One region of the Exiguobacterium sp. PvP048 genome, then DNA from elsewhere that is predicted to be linked to it. Evidence: predicted binding sites of a transcription regulator. Region 1 holds the regulator's gene; each other region holds the start of a gene.
What was found. The regulator Rex, encoded in region 1, represses fermentation and respiration genes when NADH is low (regulators of the CRP and FNR family bind a similar motif). The targets are predictions, from matches to a motif close to TTGTGAAATATTTCACAA.

Region 1 (5,680 bases):
ACGATCAGGACAGCGCCGCGGTAACCGGACAAGTAACTTTCAAGCCAGGACAGTGTATCGATGTCCAAGTGGTTGGTCGGCTCATCGAGAATCAGCAGTTCCGGTGCCTGCAGCAACATCTTCGCGAGGGCGAGCCGGGTCCGCTGTCCACCGGAAAGCGTCTGAATCCGTCGGGAATAATCGTCCGGATAAAAGCGCATCCCGTGTAAGACGGAGCGGATATTGGCTTCGAACTGATAGCCGCCGGCTTCCGAGAAGTCGTGTTGTGCCTGGTCGTACGTTTTAAGGAGACGGTCATAAGCGGCCGGATCATTTAAAATGTGTTCCATGCCCATTTCAATTTCCATCCGGCGAAGTGCCCGTTCCTGATCCTGCAGATGCTCAAAGACGGTCAGCATCTCGTTCCAAATTGATTCGTTCGACTCGAGTCCGCTGTCCTGCGCGAGATAACCGATCCGGACTTCCTTGCTCTTCATGATTTCCCCGGAATCATGTGACAGCTCCCCGGCGATGATTTTTAAAAGTGTCGATTTTCCGGCACCATTTCGTCCGACGAGGGCAATCCGGTCCCGTTCCTGTACTTCGAGTTTAATATTGTCTAAAATCGGCTCGACGCCGAATGATTTTGAGAGTTGGTTTACTTGTAAGAGAATCATATCCATCCATCCTTCCACCCTTTAGTCTATCACGAAAAATCCTGCCGAATATAATATTTGTTACTCTATGTGAAGTGGTTTACAATCAAGGGGAGTAGAATTCTTTGCATTGATTTGGGTGCCACGTCAGAACGTGGCCGAAGGGGGAACTGCAGTATGAATGGGCCAGACACAAAAATACCACAAGCAACGGCGAAACGGCTGCCGTTATATTATCGTTTTATCCAGAGTCTTTATAACTCCGGCAAGTTGCGTGTCTCGTCAGCAGAGCTCAGCGAAGCGGTCAAAGTCGACTCCGCGACGATCCGTCGTGACTTTTCCTACTTTGGGGCGTTAGGGAAAAAAGGGTACGGTTATAATGTTCAACATTTGTTAACATTTTTCCGAAAGACACTCAACCAAGACGAGGTCACGAATGTCGCCTTAATCGGGGTCGGACATCTCGGAACAGCGTTTGCAAATTATAACTTTTTAAAGAATAATAGTACTCGTATCGTCATCGCGTTTGACGCCGATGAGGACAAGGTCGGAACAACGACGCAGGACGTTCCAATTTATCACGTCTCGGATATGAAAGAACAAATCCAAGCGAACCATGTCGATGTCGCCATCTTGACGGTACCGTCTCAGTTCGCCCAGTCAGTGGCAGATGAGTTAGTTGAGTATGGTGTGACCGGCATTTTGAACTTTACACCGGCCCGGTTGAATGTACCGGCCCACGTTCGGGTGCATCACATCGATCTGTCAATCGAGCTGCAGTCGCTCGTCTATTTCATGAAGCATTATTCGCAATCAGCTGAAGGAGTGAAATCATAATGGAAAACCTTATTCCGTTAACGGTCGGATTCATTGGACCAGGAAGCATCGCCTTGATCGGTGTCGTCGCCCTCATCATCTTCGGACCGAAGAAATTACCGGAACTCGGCCGCGCTGCCGGACAGACGTTAAAAGAGTTCAAGAGTGCGACACACGGCATCATGGATGATGATAAAGACAAAAAGGACGAAACGAAAGAGAAGTGAGTGAATCATGGCGATCGATCAAGAACAGAGTGTGACATCGCACTTAGATGAACTGCGTAAGCGGATCGTCTGGTCGCTCATCATTGTAGTGGTCATGTTTATCGCAGCCTTTCCGCTCGTCCGGCCGCTCGTCCGTTTCTTACAGGCCGACTTAAAGGAACTCGGAATTGGGCTGAATGCGTTTAACGTTGTTGATCCACTGATGTTATATCTGAATCTTGCGTTCATCATCGCAATCGTCTTGGCATCCCCGTTTTGGATGTATCAGCTTTGGGCATTCATCCGTCCCGGTCTGCACGACCAAGAACAAAAAGCGACGTTGACGTATATTCCCGTGACGTTTTTCTTATTCCTTGCGGGTGTTTCATTTTCTTATTTTTGGCTGTTGCCGTTTTTACTCGAAGTATCGACAGAACTCGGACAAGAGCTCGGAATCGAACAGGTCATCGGAGTCGAGAATTATTTCAGCTTTCTGATCCGGTTGACGATTCCGTTTGGTCTGTTGTTCCAGTTGCCGGTCGTGACGATGTTTTTGACACGGCTCGGACTCGTGACGCCGTTCTTCATGCGGAAGAATCGGAAGTATGCGTATTTTGCGTTGTTCGTGATTGCGGCGTTGATCTCACCGCCCGACATTACGTCGCATTTGATGATTTCTGTTCCGTTGTTCGTTTTATATGAAATCAGTATCCTGATTTCAGCACGGACCTATAAAAAAGTCCTGATTCTCGAGCAGGAAGCTGAACTCGAACGACAGGCGGATATGATGCGTGAGCTGAACAAATAACGGAAGATTCTCCTTTGCCGGTAAGGTGAGGGAGATTTTTTTGTAAGCGGTCTAATTTTATATTGAAAAAATGAACAGCAATGGGTATACTCATTATAGAAACACACGGGGGCTTAGCTCAGCTGGGAGAGCGTTTGGCTGGCAGCCAAAAGGTCGTCGGTTCGAGCCCGATAGTCTCCATATTGCTTTACCTGCCGAAACCTTGGGAAACCAAGGTTTTTTTTGTGTCTTCAGAAAAACGGTCTCTTTTGATAAAAAGGTAAATGAAGGATGTTAACTGATTGATATACCATAAACCAACAATTATTTTTAAAATACTCCAAATTTAAATTGTATATTAAGCAAAAGTTGATTAAACTAAAAATACAGAATTTTCGTTTAATATGTTTTGTGCCACATTACATTTTTGGAAAAGAGGAAAAAGAATGAAGAAAAAGAAGATTGCTCTTATGGCGGCAGCCCTCATGACATCTTCCAGCCTAGTTCATGCTGAGGGACACGTGTCATCACAAAAAGTGGATGTACAAAAGCCACAAGCACTCTCACTGAAAAAAGCGGGTCAGGAAAAGTCATACAGCCAAAACGAAAAAGTACGGATTGTCGTCGAACTCGATCAAAAAGCCGCGATTGAACATGCGCAGGCACAAAATAAACGTTACAGCACGTTGAGCAATACGGAAAAAATCATTCTCAAGAATCAAATCGTCAATAAACAAAAAGAAGTCAAAGCAGCAATTGCCCAAAAAGACATTGCTGTTTCCTATAAAGAAAGCTTCACGACCGTCCTGAACGGGTTCAGCGGTGAAGTTAAATACGGTGAAATCAAAGAGTTGAAAAAGTTAAGCGGCATCAAGGCCGTACATATCGCACATGAGTATGCGCGTCCGGAAGTCGAAAAAGGCGCGACACCAAACATGTTGCACAGTAAAGACATGGTCAATGCAAAAGAAACATGGCAGGACTATGGCTATAAAGGGGAAGGCACCATCGTTGCCGTCATCGATACGGGAATCGATCCGACGCACAAGGACATGGTCCTCAGTCCGGAGACAAAAGTTGATTTGACGTCGTCAAAAGTCGAAGGCTTCAAAGCTTCAAAGGGATTAAAAGGAAACTACTTTACGGAAAAAGTCCCGTACGGTTATAACTATGCCGATCATGACAGTGAAATCCGTGACCTCGGACCAGGTGCTTCGATGCACGGAATGCACGTTGCCGGTACGGTTGGTGCCAACGGCGATGAAACGAACGGCGGGATCAAAGGGGTGGCACCGGAGACACAACTGCTTGCGATGAAAGTATTCGGCAATGATCCGGGGATGCCGTCGACATTCAGTGATATCTACATCAAAGCGATCGATGATGCGATTGCGCTCGGCGCAGATGTCATCAACATGAGTCTTGGTTCAACGGCCTCGTTCGTCCAAAAAGATGATCCGGAACAAAAAGCGATCGTTAATGCGATGAACAACGGGATTTTATGTGCGATTTCGGCCGGAAACTCGGCATTTGCCGGAAGCGGTGCCGGAAATCCATATGCATCGAATCCGGATGTCGGTGTCGTCGGTTCGCCGGGACTAATCAGCGAATCGCTGCAAGTCGCGTCTGTTGAAAACACACAGCTGACACTCGAAGGTATGGCATTAACGGTTGACGGACAGGATGCCGGTTACTTGGCCTACCAAAAACAAGATTCACCGAATCCGATTGCTGTTTTTGATAAAGAGAAGATGGATGTCGTGTATGTTGGTGACGGCAGTGAATCCAACTATGCGGACAAAGACGTCAAAGATAAAGTCGTCTTCGTCGTCCGAAACGGTAACTTTAACTACGCGATGATTCAAGCGGAAGCTGAAAAACAAGGAGCAGCCGGCGTCATCGTTCGCGGTCGTGTCGAACACGGCGATTACGTCAGCATGGCGCTCAATAAACCGACGATTCCACTCGTCTCGTTAAGCATTGCCGACGGAAACGAGCTCGAAGCGAAAGCAAAAGCAGGTAAAGCGTTGACAGTTACGTTTGACGGGAAAGCGGTCTCGACACCAAACCCGGTCGCCGGAGAAATGTCTGATTTCACATCATGGGGTGTGACACCGAACCTTGATTTTAAACCGGAAATCACGGCACCGGGCGGAAAAATCTACTCCACTCTCAACGCCAACGAATATGGCGTCATGAGCGGGACTTCGATGGCAGCACCACACGTTGCCGGCGGAACAGCACTCGTCATGCAACGGATCGATAAGGACTTTAAAGTCAGCGGGGCGACACGTGTTAAACTCGCGAAGACCATTTTGATGAACACGTCTCGTCCGCAACTCGATAAAGGAAAATACAATGCGGAAGCAAAAACCGGTAACTATTACTCTCCGCGTCGTGAAGGAGCGGGTCTGATGGACTTGCGTGCGGCGATGAAAACACCGGTCGTCGTAACGGAAACAAAATCGGGCGAAGGAAAAGCCGCCTTGAAACAAGTCGGCGACAAGTTCAGCTTTACGCTCGACTTGAAGAACTACAGCAATGAAAAACTGACGTACAAACTGGCTGGAACGGTCCAATCGGATCTCGCCGTCCAAGGTCAAAATTTCCTGGAAGCGAACGGTATCTTTAAAAAAGGAACAGTTGATGCGGTCGATGCCAATAAAGGCACGTTCCCGATTTCCTTCACGGTCGGCTCGAAGAAAGCAAGTTCAGTCGCGATTAACGCGAAGAGCACGACAAAAGTCAACGTTACGGTTGATTTAAAAGATACAGTCGATTGGGCAAACGGTGTACCGCTTGAAACCATCTTCGAAAACGGCTACTTTGTCGAAGGATTCGTCCGTCTGATCGATACAAAGAGCAAAAATCCTGAGTTGACAGTTCCGTATGTCGGCTTCAAAGGAGCATGGGACAAAGCACCAATCGTCGATGCACCGGTGTATGATGAAAACACGTTCTACGGCGTCACAGGTCTTGCGACAGAAGTGAAGGATAACTTCAACTTCCTCGGAACGAATGCTGCAGGCGACGTCGTTAAAGAAAAAGTCTCGTTCTCACCGAACGGGGACGGCAGTGCCGATGAGGCCTTCCCGGTCCTGTCGTTCTTACGGAACGCGAAAAAGGTCGAGTACTCGATTCTTGACCGCAACAAAACAACACTCCGTAAACTGGAAACGCAGTCAGACGTCATCAAAAACTATTATGACGGCGGATCGGAAGACGGTTACACACCG
Region 2 (5,680 bases), on a different contig from region 1:
TCTTTAACGCGTTTATTGCTTTGCTGGCATTTTTCAAAGAAAGAATGGGCGATGTCTCCCGGAATTTGTTCCCCATCATTTAAGATAACCGTTTCGATTTCCCATTTTTCCACGATAATTCCTTGTAAGTCTAAAATCGCCATCTTGACCGTCGTTCCGCCGATATCTACACCCAGTAACCACTTCATCGTCATAACTCCCTTATGATAAAAGATTCTTCCCTTTTATTTTAGCTGATTCATTCACCTGTGCAAAGGGTTGCACAATATTTTCATGATTTTCTCGATTGTTGCAACTCGTATGCCAAAATCACTTTTGCAGAATCATATTGTTTTTTCTCCAGTACACCCGCCTGCTCCAGCTCATCGAGTTCCAGCATCATCATCGCAATGTCCGATTCCCGGTCACCGAGATAAACGATTGTCCCGTATGATTTGAGCAATTGCTGGACGTCATAAAGTGTTTTCATCGTTCATCGGCTCCTTTACAAATGCGTCCAGTAAATCGTAGGTCGCTTGAAGTGACGTTTCATGTGTCCGCTCATAAGAATGACTCGATTCAATTCCAGGACCGAGTAAACCGTGTCGGACATCATGTCCGGCATGAACCGCTGCTGAAGCATCCGAGCTGTAATACGGATAGATATCCACTTTGTACGGAATCGAATGCTGTTGCGCTAAACGTGTGAACTGGTGACGTAAGGCAAGATCGTACGGACCTGAACCATCTTTTGCACAAATCGAAACCGTGTACTCATCCGAATGTTGTCCTTCTCCGAGTGCTCCCATATCGACTGCGATATATTCGGCGACATCTTCAGAAAAACCGGCATTACCTCCAAATCCAACTTCTTCATAGTTCGAAATCAGAATATGGACAGGATGTGGCAGCGTCAGGGTTTTCCATTTTTTGACGAGCTCCAGTAATAAAGCGACGGACGCTTTGTCATCAAGATGACGTGATTTGACGAATCCTGTCTCCGTATGGACGAATCGCGGATCGAACGTCACGATATCCCCTACTTCAATTCCGGAAACCCGCGTTTCTTCTGCCGTCGTCGAACGGATGTCAAGACGGACCTCGATATTCGTCGCGCTCCGCTCTTCCGTATTTGTCACACGTGACGTGTGGACGCTTGAATGATGGAACACGATCGTTCCGGAAACCGTCTGTCCGTCCATCTTGTGAACTAAACAGTTTTCCCCCTCAATTGCTGTCCAGGCATAGCCGCCGAGCTGCGAAAGACTGAGGCGCCCGGTCGGTAAGATTTCTTTTACCATTGCTCCTAGCGTATCGACATGCGCCGTTAACAGCCGGATTCGCACCGACTCGCCCGGCAACATCGCAAGCAATGCCCCTTTTTCTAATTTTTTATATGAAATACCTTCTTCTTTGAACCGGTTTTCTACATATGTAAGTGCGTGAGCGGTGAATCCGGTCGGACTAGGAATCTCCACTAAGTCACGAATCGTCTGAACAACTGCCTGCATCTGTTCCACTCCTTTTCAAATGTTTTTTCCCTCTCTATGATACCAAAAGATGGAACAGGCGGATACTGATTCACCGCTTCAGCCGTCTGCCCTGTCAATAAAAAAAGTCGTAGAGTCAATGTAAATTGACTCTACGACTTTTCATACGTCTACGCATAGACGACAATCCGTCTTTCCATCAGACGTATTTCTTCATCCAAATATCATCCCGGTACGTCCCATCTTCCAATTTAACGGAATCCGGATCTTCCGCGTATACTTCGAATCCAAGTGATTCATACAGACTTTGCGCTGCCTCGTTACCGGAAAGTACCGCCAAAATGACTTGTTCGACATCAGGAAGTTGTTTTGCTTCTTCAATCAAAGCTTCCATCAAAGCACGACCCGTTCCGCCACGATAATCCGGTGAAACATATACGCCGGAAATCATCGCTTTATGCGACTCCCGTGATAATTCGAACGATTTGACCTGTCCGAACCCGAATAATTTTTCACCGTCAAATATTCCGAGCCATATTTCATCAGAATCCGGACCGCCTTCCAGTCCTTCTTGAACATCCTGAATCGGTGTTTGTTGTTCATCATCAAACGAATGACCAAACGCATCTGGATGATTTTTTAATCCTTCCAGTCGAAGACTCCAATACTGTTCTGCATCTTCTTTCGTTAACTTCCGAAATGTATACATGACTGTCTTTCTCCCCTTTATCAGAATTAGTCGAGAATACTCTCACCTCTAATTGTCTCAGGCGAAGCCCAGCGTAGGTGGGAGATGAATCGCCTTCGGGCAAGGCGTGTCTTACGACACGTCAATTGCCCGACACGTTCTCGGTTTGAAAACACTTAAAACCAGGAATAAATAATATGTCGTGTTCTTTAAAAACTGAAGGTATAAGGTTGTGACAGGAAGTTCGTCTGTCACGTAAAATCTTCAACGTTCACCTTGCGGATGACTGAAGTAGCGAAAACCAAGCAGAGTAGGCGTCCGCACAAAAGAAACTGGCAAGATTAAGATCCAACCGTCGGGACGACGGGGTTAGCCTGATAAATTTCCGACCAATAGGTTGGATAACTCAGGAATCCTTCACCTCTTAGCATAGCGTAGATGGAGATAGTTCAAGCGTTTTTACTATTGAATGCGATGCCATCAAAAACTCTTCTATCCTTTACATAACCTTTTTCTAGTAAAATAAAACCTAGTTTAATCGAGATTCTTCCATACAAAAAGATCAGTCCTTTTTGTATGGCTAAAATGGACTGATCTTTTCATTTCAGGCAGATCGAAAGCAACGGATGGAGCATTTGCCTTCCACTCAGCGAAGGACAGGTTCCATCGTTTGCCGTAACACTTCTGCTGAGTGATGGAATTTTTTCAATTCTTCTTCCGTTAAAGAAACTTCAATGATTTCCCGGACCCCTTGCCGGTTGATGATTGCCGGGACGCCGATATGAATCCCGGAAATTCCATACTGACCGTCGACGTGCGCACCGACCGTCAAAAGACAGTTCTCATTTCCAAGAATCGCCCGGACGATTCGAACGAGTCCAAGTCCGATTGCATAATACGTCGCACCTTTTCGTTCGATGATATGATAGGCTGCATCGCGGACATTGATATAAATCTGATCAAGATCCGCTTGCGAGTATCGGTCATCTTCCGCTAACAATTCATCAATCGTTTTACCATAGATCCGGGAGTTGCTCCAGGCTGCAAATTCGGTGTCCCCGTGCTCACCGAGAATATACGCATGGGCATTACGGGAATCGATGTGGAAGTATTCACCGAGCATTTGGCGTAAACGTGCCGTATCCAGAACCGTTCCTGAGCCAAAGACACGGGATTTCGGAAGACCGGAATATTTCCAAGCTAAGTGGGACATGATGTCAACCGGATTAGAGGCAACAACGATGATGCCATCAAAACCGGACTCCATGATTTGACGCACCATTTCTTTCATGATTAACGCATTTTTAGCAACAAGATCGAGTCGGGTTTCACCCGGTTTTTGTGGCGCGCCTGCTGTGATGACGATCACTTCCGCTTCTTTGCAGTCTGAATAATCCCCTGCCCAGATCCGCATCGGAGAAGAGCTGAATGGTGTTCCGTGATTTAAATCCATCGCTTCACCTTCCGCTTTGGCTTTATTTACGTCGATGATAACCAATTCTTCACACAATCCTGCCGTTGACATCTGATAAGCAAAGCTTGAACCGACAGCCCCCGCCCCAATTAACGCTACACGTGTCACTTTCGCATGTAATTCCATCCTTTATATCCACCTTTCTGATAGGTAATTTAAAAGTTTGTTAACTACCTCACAATTAGATTGTAACATCTTTCACAAAGTTTAGGAATTAATGAAATCGTTCACATCTTGTCTAAATTGTGTCAATAATATCCTAACATAAGGAAAAGTGACATCTTCCATTTCAACTTACCACATTTGATGCCCTATAAAACCAATCATTCCGGCTAACGTACTCGATAAAAAGTTGACGGCGTCATTCCCGAGCCATTTCCACCCTTTTAAATAAAGGGTCGGTTGGTTGTGGTGCCGGCGTTTCTCCGTTTCTTCCGAACAGACGACACACCGGAATTTCCGCTGGACCGTCCCCCCGAATACGGTATCAAGTAGACTACCTATGATGCCGCCTGCTGCGATCAATAGCCACGTCCCCGTTGGTAAATCAAACAACAGGTCTCCCGCTGTCGCAATAAATAGGGCGCCGACGATCGTTGCCGATGTCCCAAGAAACGAAACGGCACCGCTCGTCCCGGCCGGTACACGCCGTCCCGTAAACAGGAAAGGATCTTTTTTTGATAACGGACCGATTTCAGAAGCCCATGTGTCCGCATTGGATGCTGCAAGGACAACCAAAAATAAGACGAGAAACGACGTGTGTTCTGTCCAACTGAATCCTATGGAAGCTAATGCTGCGATGCCTCCATTTGCAAGAACCTGCCAGCCGTCACGCGGTCCATCTTTTTCGACAATTTGATCCACTGATTGTTTTCTTCGTTTCCCGAGTTTCGATAACAAACTGGAACTGCCAAAAAAGAGCATTAACATGACAAGTCCGGGGTATCCGAAACCCGCAAGGACAAGCGAACCGACGACCACCGTAAAGAGACTGCCGCTGACGGTCAATAGACGAAACCGGTAACCGATATATCCGAGCAGCAAACAAAATACGACACCGTATATTACCGACATACGATGACCTTAGACTCGGTTACGATTTTTTGGACCGGTTGATCAAACGGTTCCACCTCAAAATCAGAAACGAGCTGACAGTCAAACGTAACCGCTACCGTATGCCCCGGGTAGTCAGTTAATGCCCGGTCATAAAAACCGCCGCCCCATCCGATGCGGTATCCTGCACGTGTGAAAGCCCGTCCAGGAACAAGACAAAGATCGACTGAACGCAAAGATTGCTCGTTCGCCTGGTCATCCGGTTCACGAATACCCATCTTCGTTTCAATTAACGGACTGTTCGGTACGTATTCAAAAAATTTCATTTCCTGTTGTATGACTTTCGGAATGACTACCTGTTTTCCGAGTTGCCAGGCTTTTAAAATAATCGGATCCGTCGCACATTCATTACGAAACGACAGTGTGACAGCAATCGATTGAGCATTTTTCCACTCCGGTAATTCAAATAACTGATCATAAATCTGCTGTTGCTTTTGTTCCCGGTTTTCCAACCGGTTTAACTGATCGGTGATCCATCGCCGGATTTCCTGCTTTTCCATTCTGCCAATCCCCCTTATTCAACAAAAAAGCCATCACACAAGGTGACGGCTTCCATCTCAATTATTTTACTTCACGGTGAAGTGTGTGCTTACGGAGACGTGGGTTGTATTTCTTCAACTCAAGACGCTCTGGGTTGTTACGCTTGTTCTTCTTAGTGATATAAGTACGGTCACCAGTTTCAGTGCAAGCCAAAGTAATTTTAACGCGCATGGGATTCCCTCCTATCTAGCTCTCGATGTATCAAGTATTTTTGCTTTACATAAGGTTAAGCATACTCAAGTATCGTACCAAGAAAGGAAGTGAATTGCAACTGTTCATCCGTTCTTTTTTGGATTCATTATATGCTGGTATGGATTTTCAAGGTCCACCTGGAATGTACGCAGTTCTTTTGCGACATGATAATCCTGTTCGATCCCGTTTCTCGCTTCTTCTCGT
Region 3 (5,680 bases), on a different contig from region 1:
CAGAAGACATGCCACAAAAAACTGCCAGACGTTCCACGTCGAATATATGTCACGCCGCCGATTGACTCGACGTCACGCCCGCCAAAAAATGCCGGGGTCAGACAGGTAACGTCATATTCATCCGTCATCCGCTTAAAAAGTTCATGTAAGAGGTAATCTGAAAAATCAGCATCCGGATTCTGAACATCAGAGGAAGTTAGAAACAGTAAAGATTTACGCATTTGACTCGTCCCCTTTACTGAATTTCTTTTGTATGTCTATTCGAGACAGGTAGAAGAACTCCTCGAAAGAATCAAAAAAAATTCCTCCTGATGGGGAGGAACGTTATTTCAACGGGTCATATGTTGTGTTAATTCATCGACGAGGTATTCGAGCGACGCCGTCATCGTACTGAGAGATTCTGTCATAGACTCAAATTCGTGTTGAACGGTTGTTTGTTGTTCAAGTGAGACGGCCGTCGATTCAATGCCGTGACGGACTTCGAGCGAAGCCGTTCGGGTCGTTTCCATCCGTTGTTCGATGTTGAGCATTTGAACACCGACTCCTTAACGGGCTGTTTGAATCGAGCTGATACTCTGTTCGACCTCTTGAACGAGATGTGTGATATCGGAAAAAGTCTGACGGACGCGGCTGGTCATCTTCTGATTTTCAGCCAGTGTTTTCGTATAACCGGCGGCAGTCGTTTTGATTTGATCGGTATCGGCAATCAGGGCCTGCAGGACTTCCGTCACTTCATTCGCGTAACTCCGGGACTGGACGGCGAGGTGCCCGACTTCCGTTGCGACGACGGCAAACCCCCGTCCGGCATCACCGGCACGTGCTGCTTCAATCGCCGCATTCAGCGCCAACAGATTGGTCTGTCCGGCGATTGCTTCCAGACTGGCGAGGATTTTCTGGATTTTATCGGATCGGCTGGCCATAGCCGTGACCGAAGTATGCAGACCGTTCGTCGACTTGACCATTTCCTCGACCCGGCGATCCATCAGGTTCATCTCCTCGTTGCCGGTCAACGCACGTTTCGTCATATGTTCCGTCGTCGTGACGGTCTGCGCCATTTTCGCCTGGATCGATGCGATGGATGCATTGACCTGATGCAACTGATCCGTTCCGTGTTGCATCGATTGATGCTGACCATCAGCGGACTGGACGATTGGGGCGATTGCCGTCGCGATTTGATTCGTTGCTTCAACAGACTGACTGGCTGCCTGTCGCAATTGCTTCGTATTCGTTTTTAAATTACCGACCAGAGCTTCGATTTGCTGACTGGCATTTGTCATCAGCGTCGTCGCGTCCGCTTCACGTCGGGAAGAGGCAGAGCGTTCCTGATTCTGTACGGCAATTTGGATGACCAGAGCTACACTCGTCAAAATCAAGAAGACAGCATGGATCATGAGGATGCTGAATGGATACCCAGTCGTTCCGCAAATCAGAGACGGAGCAAAAAAGAAGCCGGCGAAATGTTGGACGGCAAACAGGACGGTGCTGACGAGAATCAAGTCAATCCGGCGGAAATAAGCAATCAAAGCCAGGACCATGAAGATGGAAAAATGATACTCGACCAGTCCGTTCCCACCGGCAACAATCGACATACTGGAAAACATCAACGTCAACGTTAAAAGAAGGGCAACAGACGGGCTGTTGGGGCGAATCCAGTAAAGGCCCGAGGAAGCAATCCAACAGCCAAAAGGTAACAAGGCAATCCAGGCAAGTGTCGCTGGTGAAGCGGCGGCCACGTTTCCGTGAATGAGTTGATAATCGTCTGCAAAGTTGGTAAATCGGTGCAAACCATGGACAATTAACGATAAACAGACGACAAGAAAACTAATCCAAAGCATAAGCTGATTTTGACGTTTCATAAAATTAAATTCCCCCGTTTTTTAGTAGAAACTGAAACAAATCACGAATAAACATGCTAAACGTATACCACTATCGGTCGGCAAAATGAGATTGTTTAGCTTCAAGATACTTAAAATAAAATTAAATTTTAAAATAGAAAATCATGGCTAAACAGACACGATATGGGGTATAGAAGTGCATTGAGACTTAGGAGGAACTGTGTATGAAATGGAAGGGTAGAGAAAGAAGTTCGAACGTTGAAGACCGGCGGGGAATGGGTGGAAAAGGGGTCGCCGGCATCGGAGGCGGACTCGGGATCATCATTTTAATCGTCGTTACGTTGATGGGCGGGAATCCGGCAGACATCCTTGGAGGGCTGTCTGGTTCGCAGGGCGACAGCCAGGGCGAATATCAGGAAACGGCCAAGGAAAAAGAAGCAGCGGACTTTGTATCTGTCGTGTTGGCGGATACGGAAAAAGTCTGGACGAAGGAATTTAAACAGGACGGTATGACGTATAAAGAACCGACGCTTGTTTTATATACCGATCAAGTCAGTTCAGCGTGTGGACAAGCCGGAAAGTCGGTTGGACCGTTTTATTGTCCGGGTGATCAGAAATTATACATCGATCTTAGTTTTTATGATGAGTTACAAAATAAATACGGGGCACCGGGAGACTTCGCGATGGCATACGTCATTGCCCATGAAGTCGGACACCATGTTCAAACGTTGCTCGGGACATCTGACGAAATCATGCCGCTCCGCCAAAAGATGAGCGAAGAAAAGTTCAACAAGTATCTGGTCCGTTTTGAATTACAGGCGGATTATTATGCCGGTGTCTGGGCAAATCACGCACAAGGACAAAATTTGCTCGAAGAAGGCGATTTGGAAGAGGCACTTGGAGCGGCGAATGCTGTCGGAGATGATACACTTCAGAAAAAAGGGCAAGGATATGTCGTACCGGAAAGCTTTACACACGGTACATCGGCTCAACGCGAACGATGGTTCCAAAAAGGATTTGATAACGGAACGATTGAAGGCGGCGATACCTTCAAAGCGAAGAATTTATAAGCATAATCAACAGGCACCACTTCATAACGAAGTGATGCCTGTTTTCGATTAATCGTTGTATTGGTTAAACATCGCCGTATCATCGGGAACGTTGGCGAGATAGACAATCTTTCCATCCGCATTGAGCCGGGCGATGTCGGTTCCATCCTGGGTGAAGACAGAGCCGTCCGCGCGTTTCCCGCAAACAGCCCAGCGTGTTTCCATCGTATCTCCTGTTTCTGATGGAACCCATCCGGCATACATGTGTTTAATATCCTGATTCGCCGTAAAGACCATCCGGACGAACTGTTTCCAGGCATCGATACCGTGCTGTTCCTGTCCGTTCAGGACGAATGTGATTTCGTCCGAGAACAGGGAAATCAAGTCATCAAAAGCTTTTTCATCGGTCCGGGAAGCATCAAATAAATCAAAATAGCGGTCAAGTGTAGTGGTGTTCATCATATATTCTCCTTTTAGTTACGAATCATTTTTTCTTCAATTAAACTCTGCAGTTTTGTCAGATGATCGGGCGGACAGTTCAAATAAATTTCACGGCGGATCGAGTCGATCGTCTCGCGTTTGAGTATCGATTGCCACGACTGTTCCGCTTCTGCCATCAGGTCGGACAATAAGCAGATGTTCTGATCCTGGATACCCATCAAGTCTTCGAAAACACCGCTTGAGGCATATAAGGATTGTTTGCCCTCGATTGCTTCATAGATATCAAACACACGAATCGTCTCCGGTGACGCTTTGAGCCGGAAGCCGCCTTTGGCACCGGGAACAGAAATCAGCAGATCGGCACTCACAAGTTTTCGGAGCAACTTTTGGAAGTAGGACGGCGAAGCCCCGAGCTGCTGACTGATGAATTCTCCCGGTAGAACACCTTTCTCCGGTAAAAACGTCAATAAGAGCATCGCGTACACCGATTGTTCGACACCTGTCTTCATTTGCATGAAACATTCTCCTTTCTGTATATCGTGGATAACTATTGTCTACGATACATCCGAATAAATGAATTGTCCAACAAAAGGTTCCTCACAAAACCGTCACACCTTTTCGACTGCATACCCGTGGCATCAACAGAATGGATTCGGTATACTGAATGTACGATATGTGAAAATATTCACTAAAAGTCGTTCACACTTAGTGAAAGGACGTTTTCTTATGAATCCACTCAAAGGAATCATCACGATTCCACGTACGATTTTTATACAACTGATGTTGGTCGCCGTCCTGATGGGCGTCGCCGTCATCGGTCAATCTTATCTGATCGTCATCATCGTCGACCGGATTTTCCTGCAGGGTGATCCGTTCGCGGCCGTCATGCCGTTGCTCGGTTTTCTGTTGTTAATGCTGATGCTACGCGTCGGCGTCACCTACTGGAACGGCCGCCTCGGAACGAGTCTTGCGGCACGGGTTAAACAGGACTTGCGCCTGGCGCTTGTCGCGAAATATACACGAAACTCCGTCGAATCGATGCTTGAAGGACAATCGGGTCAAAAGGTCAGCATTCTGCTCGATTCCGTTGATGAGATGGACAGCTATTACAGCCAGTACCTGCCGAAAGTCATTCAGACGTCGATCGTTCCGTTGATGGTCTTGATTGCCGCCTTCAGCTACGACTGGGTGACAGGACTCGTTATGATGATTACGGCGCCGTTCATTCCGCTGTTTTACATCGTCATCGGAATCATGACGCAAAAGCGGGCCGATACGCAGCTTGAGAAGATGAATGCCTTTTCCGGTACATTCCTTGACACATTACAGGGACTGACGACGCTGAAGTTATTCGGTCGGGCGAAGACGCAACAGGACGTGATCGAACGAAGCAGTCTCGATTTTCGGGACGCGACCTTGACCGTTTTAAAACTGGCCTTCCTGTCGTCGTTGATGCTTGAGTTTATTTCGATGCTCAGTATGGGGATGATTGCCCTGGAAGTCAGTCTCCGGTTGATTTTATTCCAAAGCATCACCTTTGTACCGGCCTTCTTGATGTTGGTCCTGGCACCGGAATACTATCTGGCGTTAAAAGAGATGGGAGCCGCTTTCCATACCGGTCGGGGCAGTGTCGCCGCCGCAAAACAGATTGCGGCCGAACTGACGGACGATGACCGGAATGTCGCTTTCGGACGAACGGATCTGCCGGCGGCCCGTCCGCCGCGGATTGAGCTGAAAGACGTCGCGTTTTCGTACCGGGATGCCCGCTTTGCGATGGAACAGTTGAATTTGACGATTGAACCGTATCAAAAGGTGGCCTTGATCGGGCGCAGCGGTGCCGGAAAATCGACGGTCCTCCAATTGCTGGCGGGTCTTGCCGATCCGCAGGACGGACAGCTGTTGCTTGACGGTCAAGATCGTCAGACCATCACGGAATCCAGTTGGTTCAGCCAGCTCAGCTACATCTCGCAGCATCCGTATCTTTATGCCGGGACGCTGGCGGATAATATTGCCATTGGTGAATTGCGCGAAGCGTCGCGGGCTGCGATTGAACAGGCGGCATCTGACGCCGGTCTGACCGAATTGATCGCACAGTTGCCGAACGGACTCGACACGATAATCGGAGAAGGCGGACGCGGCTTATCCGGCGGCGAAAAGCAGCGCGTTGCGTTAGCACGTGCCTTCCTGAAACGACCGAATGTCATCTTGTTTGATGAACCGACGACCGGTCTTGACGTGAAGACGGAACGGTTGTTGCAGGAAGCGATGACTGTTCTCGGACGTGAAGCGACCGTCATCACGGTCGCCCACCGTCTGCATACGATTGAACGGTCGGATCAAATCGTCGTGCTGGAA
Region 4 (5,680 bases), on a different contig from region 1:
GATGCAATCTCCTCTTTGAAAAAACAGGGTGCGCAAAGCATTAAGCTGGCTTGCCTCTGTGCAGCACCTGAAGGCGTCAAACGCATTCAGGAAGAACATCCGGATGTCGATATCTATCTTGCGGCACTTGATGAGAAATTAAACGACCATGGTTATATCGTTCCCGGACTCGGGGATGCGGGTGACCGTCTGTTTGGTACAAAGTAACCGGCAGAATGAAAGGCGCTTCCTGCGAAGGGAGCGTCTTTTTTTGTAGACTCGTCACGGGCGTGCACTGCGCACGTGACATGGAATATGTTTTAATGAAAACAGAAGCAAGAAGGAGGAAGTCCGTATGCCCATCAAAGTCATGCCGATTTTCGGCACACGACCGGAAGCCATCAAAATGGCACCGCTCGTTAACGTCTTAAAGAACAATCCTGCGTTTGAGGTCCATGTCACGATCACGGCCCAGCACCGGGAGATGCTTGATCAAGTCTTGGCGCTGTTCGAGATTACGCCTGATCATGACTTGAACATCATGAAAGCACGACAGACGCTGGTCGATATCACGACACGCGGTCTCGAGGGACTCGATGCCGTCATGAAGGAAGTTAAACCGGATCTAGTCCTAGTCCACGGTGACACGACGACGACATTCGTCGGCAGTCTCGCCGCCTACTATAATCAAATCGCCGTGGGACATGTCGAAGCGGGACTTCGGACATACAATAAATACTCACCATTTCCGGAAGAGGTGAACCGGCAACTGACCTCGACGCTGGCCGATCTTCATTTTGCACCGACCGATCAGGCGGCTTCGAATCTGGCGTCAGAAAACAGACATGCGGGTGTTTTCGTGACCGGAAACACGGCGATCGATGCCCTGCAAACGACGGTCCAACCGGATTATGTCCATCCTGTTCTCGAACAGATCGGTTCGAAACGACTTGTCCTGATGACGGCGCACCGGCGGGAAAACTTAGGTGCGAAGATGCATCAGATGTTCCGGGCGATCCGGCGTCTCGTCGACGATCATCCGGATATTCATGTCGTCTATCCCGTCCACTTGAATCCTGTCGTTCAGGAAGCTGCGAACGAGGTCTTTGGAGGACACGACCGGATCACCTTGATTCCGCCGCTCGATGTCTTTGACTTCCATAACTTTGCAAGTCGGGCGCATCTCATTTTGACGGATTCCGGCGGCGTTCAGGAAGAAGCCCCGTCACTCGGTGTGCCGGTTCTTGTCTTACGCGATACGACGGAACGTCCGGAAGGCGTCAAAGCGGGAACGTTGAAGCTGGCCGGAACGGATGAAGAAACGATTTACCGTCTCGCGAGCGAATTGCTCGAAGATGAAGCGGCGTATAAGGAAATGGCACAGGCTTCGAATCCGTACGGAGACGGTCATGCCTCCGAACGGATTGCGGCGGCGATTCTGAAACACTTTAATCAGGATGCGGCGTTTGAGCCGTTTAAAGTCGAGAACTGACGAAAGTGTAGACATACAGCAAAAGGACCGGTGCTACCGTCATAAACGGCGGCACCGGTCCTTTTATGGACTATAACAGAATCATCTGTTGTAAAAATAAACGTACGAACGATGTGTACACAATCCACGTGAACGTCCTCGTTTCATGCGACTCCTGCAGGAAAAAGCGCGTTTTTTTTGCGCTGTCAGAGACAAACGAGACCCGGTTTCCTGACTACAGGGCAGGAAAGCTGGCTTGTGTCTCGCCTGCGGAAAGCGCATGAGGAAGAGGACGGAACTGTCACGATAGAATGATACGTTATTTGCGATAAGGAAGGCACTTCTAGTAGACAATGATGAATACCACGTTACGCCCAGTGCGACGGGCGGAGCAACCGTTCCGGCAAACGTGTCTTCGCGTCACCTTGTGCCGCATTGACCTGCGCCTGTGTCAAAAACAACGCGTCGGTCAAATCAGCTCCCGCCAACTGACAGTCCCGCAGGTCGGCACCGAGGAAGTTGACGCCGCGTAATCGGCTGTTCGATAAGTTCGTCGCAAGCAAAAACTGACCGCGGACGCTTAAGCCGGAGAAATCCTGTCCGGCAAGATTTTTCCCGATCCAGTCGCGGGGAAGCGAACGTTTGCCTGTTTCGGCGACCGGCGTTTGAACCAGTTCTTCAATCTGAGAAAGAAGCGGTAGAACGGTTGCCCGGACTTGATCAAGATCGAGTGCCGCCAGTTCGTCCGGAGAAGAGCGGGTCAGGGCATCGAGTTCAGACAGCTTGTCCTCGAGCAACGGGTGAATCTTACGGGTGACCGGTCGGATGCCGTCCGTCAGGTACCACATCATTTCCTGCAAATGGACCATCTTCGGATAGAGGGCGTACATGACAGGTTTCGTCGTTTCATCGTAAATCCCTTGGAATGTCACCTGCGAAATCTGTTGACCGGCACCGAAGCAGTCATAGACGGTGCATCCTTTATAGCCGCTCGGGCGCAGCCGGTCGTGAATCCGGCAGCGGTACTCATTGTCTAAATTCCGGCAAGGCGTCGCTTCCGGTTTGTCGTGACCAAAATCGCTTGAAGCGGAAAATGCGAGGGCTGTACAACAAAGTCCGAAGCAATCCCCGCACTGAACACGAAAGCGTTCGGTTTCCATAAGGTTCACATCCTTTTGGTTTGTTCATATCACTTCTTTTTACCATATGTAGGCAATGGTTTTCAAATCGCGGGAGACGAGTAAAAAAACAGCAGACCATGACTGAGGTGGAAGAACTAAATGTATGATTTTCATAAAAAAAAGAGCCGCATCATGAACTTGAAAATAGAAAGTCATCCGTGAATTTTTAAGCTGTGATAAGGGACACACGGAACGAATTGGAAACCGCGCATCCGCTTTGTTACAAACAGATGTCAGAGGGGATAAACCGTCCCATAAAGGAAGCGTTTACAAATGTGAACGAAAAATGTTTTTTCACAAAATCGACACAAATCAGATTTAGGTGACTTGTTTCTCATTTCAGAACACGATATAACGTTACTGTTCAAGGATTTTGTTCACCTAGTGAACCATCTCGATAAACGTTGATAATACTACATATTTTCTTCACATCTTCGTGAAAAGAGTGGCACGGGACACCTCTGTGAAAACCTTATCAATTGTTGATATACAATGGTTTTACGGCTCCATTTTAATTGTGAATTCATTTGACTATGAAATGGTTCTCATTGTATTCTTGACTAGTATGAAAATCCGAAAATTGTGGGAAAGAAAAAGAACTCACAACTGGGAAAAGGGGGTCGTCTCTAGTGCGCCAAAAAGGGCTCGCGACGAGTATGGTCATGGCCTCGCAAATTTCGACGGCACTAGCCGCACCGATCGTCATCGGCTTTCTTGTTGGGAACTATGGGGAACAGCAGGATTGGTGGCAAAAGATGGGTGCGACGTTTGCAGTGTTCATCGGGATTTTCATCGGAATTCTTTGCATGATCGCAATGATCAGGCACTTGTTAGGAGACAAGACATGAATATCATCCTTCAAGATGCGTTGTATCGTGCGTACTTACGATGGTTCGGACTCTATTATGGAATCCTTGCTGTCCTGTTACTTGTCGGTTATCCGAGTGATCCGGTGATTTATGGACTGGCACTGGGTGGGGCAGGTAGCTTCATGATCTTGACGCTGCAACGATTAAGCGTCGATCGAATGTATCGTGTAATCGAGCGTGGGCGCAAGCCGATGTCTCGAGGGACCGTATCACGCATGGCGGTCGCGGTACTCTGTGTGATGATCGGCTTGAAGTATGAAGCCGAATTGTCATTAACTGCGGTGGTAATAGGCCTTCTCGCCGGCCACGTCATACAATTTTGTGAGTATTTTACTCACGAACTTAAGCGGGAAAAGAGGTGAATAATCAAATGAACCACGAAATGCCACTTTACGAAATCCCACTCTGGGGCGACTTCGTTCTGTACGGTAGCTGGACAAACTTGATCACAGTGCTGATTGCAGCTGCTCTCGTTTTCCTGATTGCCGTGGCCGGTACGCGACGTCTTGTGATGAAGCCGACCGGTGCTCAAAACGTGATGGAGATGTTCCTCGAGTTCGTTCGCGGAATCATCAGCAGCACGATGGACTGGAAAACAGGGGGTCGCTTCCTAACTTTCGGAATGACACTGTTCCTGTTCATCATCGTGTCCAACTTAATGGGTCTTCCCTTTAACGTTGTGACGGGTCACTACATTTGGTTCAACTCACCAACTGCAGATCCGTATGTGACACTTGCACTTTCATCTATGGTAGTGGTCATGAGCCATTATTACGGTGTGAAAATGCGCGGCTTCGGCTCGTATGCGAAAACGTTTATGACGCCGATGTTTATTATTACCATCATCGAGGAATTCGCAAACACGTTGACTCTCGGTCTTCGTCTTTACGGTAACATCTTCGCGGGTGAAATCATGATTGGTATCATTCTTTCGATCGGTATCGTCTCTGGAACGAACGATTTCCAATTCCTCGGACCAGTCGGTGCTATTCTGTCAGCGATCCCAATGTTGATCTGGCAAGGATTCTCACTCTTCATCGGAGCAATCCAAGCGTATATCTTCCTTATCTTAACGATGGTTTACATCGGGCATAAGGCAGCGCACGACCATTAATTCGAAGGTAAAGCATCTGCTTTTCCGATAATCGCACGACCAAATTTCGAACACAATCTAGGGAGGCAATTCATAATGGAACTTATTGCAACAGCGATCATCATCGGACTCGGCGCACTCGGCGCAGGTATCGGTAACGGTCTTATCGTAAACGGTACAGTATTAGGACAAGCACGTCAGCCAGAACTCAAAAACGAACTTCGTCAAACAATGTTCATCGGTATCGGTCTCGTTGAGGCACTTCCAATCATCGGTGTAGCGGTCGGTTTCCTTCTTCTCAACTCTTAATCCGTATTTCATTTTACGCACGAAGAACTGAGCTACATAGGGCGTTATTCGTTCCATTAGAGTGAACCGTCATGGGGGCTACGGCTCCCTTATGTAGATACTAGAAGTAGGACCAACCACGAGGGGAGTGTAATCGAATGAATCTCACGTATCGTGCGGCTGAAGGAGTTGCAGAAAGCAACCATCTTCTTCTCGCCAATATGATCGTCACGATCGTCGTTTTCCTCTTGCTCCTCATCCTCTTGAAGAAATTCGCATGGGGCCCGCTCGTCAACATGATGAAAGCGCGGGAAGAGCATGTGGCTAGCGAGATCAATTCGGCTGAGAAAAGCCGGAAAGACGCTGAAGTCTACGTAGAACAACAACAAGCAGAACTCAACAAGGCACGTACGGAAGCACGTGACCTGTTAGAAGCATCACGCCGTCAAGCTGAGGCAGAACAAGCACGTGCGATGGAGCAGGCACGTGTCGAAACAGAATTGAGCAAGGAAGAAGCTCGCCGTGCAATCGAACGTGAACGCGCTGAAGCACAAGCTGCTTTGAAGAACGATGTTGCTCTTCAAGCAATCGCTGCAGCACGCCACGTCATGAAAACACAGCTGGCGACAGACGAAGCGGCACAACGTGCACTCGTCGATCAATTCCTCGCTGATACTAAGGGCACGAACTAATGCGTGACCACGTAGCGGGACGCTACGCAAAAGCGCTCTTCGATCTTGCACTTGAGCATCATGTGCTCGACCAAGCAGAAGCTGATGTGCGAACGCTCGGCGAAGTG

Region 2: the regulator Rex is predicted to act here: its motif matches at 3,818-3,835, upstream of ABIC15_RS05440 (L-lactate dehydrogenase).
Region 3: the regulator Rex is predicted to act here: its motif matches at 3,999-4,016, upstream of cydD (thiol reductant ABC exporter subunit CydD).
Region 4: the regulator Rex is predicted to act here: its motif matches at 3,163-3,180, upstream of ABIC15_RS13910 (AtpZ/AtpI family protein).

What each region holds. Positions count from the first base shown of each region.
Region 1 is NZ_JBEPSU010000009.1:60,239-65,918, reverse strand. Features, by position in the region: gene ABIC15_RS13650 (ABC-F family ATP-binding cassette domain-containing protein) at 1-656, opposite strand, end outside; gene ABIC15_RS13645 (redox-sensing transcriptional repressor Rex) at 813-1,472, shown strand; gene ABIC15_RS13640 (twin-arginine translocase TatA/TatE family subunit) at 1,472-1,678, shown strand; gene tatC (twin-arginine translocase subunit TatC) at 1,686-2,465, shown strand; tRNA gene ABIC15_RS13630 (tRNA-Ala) at 2,573-2,645, shown strand; gene ABIC15_RS13625 (S8 family serine peptidase) at 2,891-5,680, shown strand, end outside.
Region 2 is NZ_JBEPSU010000002.1:185,313-190,992, reverse strand. Features, by position in the region: gene ABIC15_RS05460 (ROK family glucokinase) at 1-188, opposite strand, end outside; gene ABIC15_RS05455 (YqgQ family protein) at 272-469, opposite strand; gene ABIC15_RS05450 (M42 family metallopeptidase) at 453-1,490, opposite strand; gene ABIC15_RS05445 (GNAT family N-acetyltransferase) at 1,669-2,178, opposite strand; gene ABIC15_RS05440 (L-lactate dehydrogenase) at 2,804-3,757, opposite strand; gene ABIC15_RS05435 (DUF92 domain-containing protein) at 3,926-4,705, opposite strand; gene ABIC15_RS05430 (5-formyltetrahydrofolate cyclo-ligase) at 4,696-5,244, opposite strand; gene rpmG (50S ribosomal protein L33) at 5,306-5,455, opposite strand; gene ABIC15_RS05420 (glycoside hydrolase family 57 protein) at 5,560-5,680, opposite strand, start outside.
Region 3 is NZ_JBEPSU010000007.1:27,681-33,360, forward strand. Features, by position in the region: gene ABIC15_RS12195 (glycosyltransferase family 4 protein) at 1-221, opposite strand, end outside; gene ABIC15_RS12200 (hypothetical protein) at 330-530, opposite strand; gene ABIC15_RS12205 (methyl-accepting chemotaxis protein) at 546-1,856, opposite strand; gene ypfJ (KPN_02809 family neutral zinc metallopeptidase) at 2,060-2,905, shown strand; gene ABIC15_RS12215 (nuclear transport factor 2 family protein) at 2,954-3,346, opposite strand; gene ABIC15_RS12220 (RrF2 family transcriptional regulator) at 3,358-3,840, opposite strand; gene cydD (thiol reductant ABC exporter subunit CydD) at 4,052-5,680, shown strand, end outside.
Region 4 is NZ_JBEPSU010000010.1:36,341-42,020, forward strand. Features, by position in the region: gene upp (uracil phosphoribosyltransferase) at 1-207, shown strand, start outside; gene wecB (non-hydrolyzing UDP-N-acetylglucosamine 2-epimerase) at 335-1,471, shown strand; gene ABIC15_RS13905 (pentapeptide repeat-containing protein) at 1,819-2,610, opposite strand; gene ABIC15_RS13910 (AtpZ/AtpI family protein) at 3,261-3,479, shown strand; gene ABIC15_RS13915 (ATP synthase subunit I) at 3,476-3,862, shown strand; gene atpB (F0F1 ATP synthase subunit A) at 3,871-4,614, shown strand; gene atpE (F0F1 ATP synthase subunit C) at 4,690-4,902, shown strand; gene atpF (F0F1 ATP synthase subunit B) at 5,040-5,573, shown strand; gene ABIC15_RS13935 (F0F1 ATP synthase subunit delta) at 5,573-5,680, shown strand, end outside.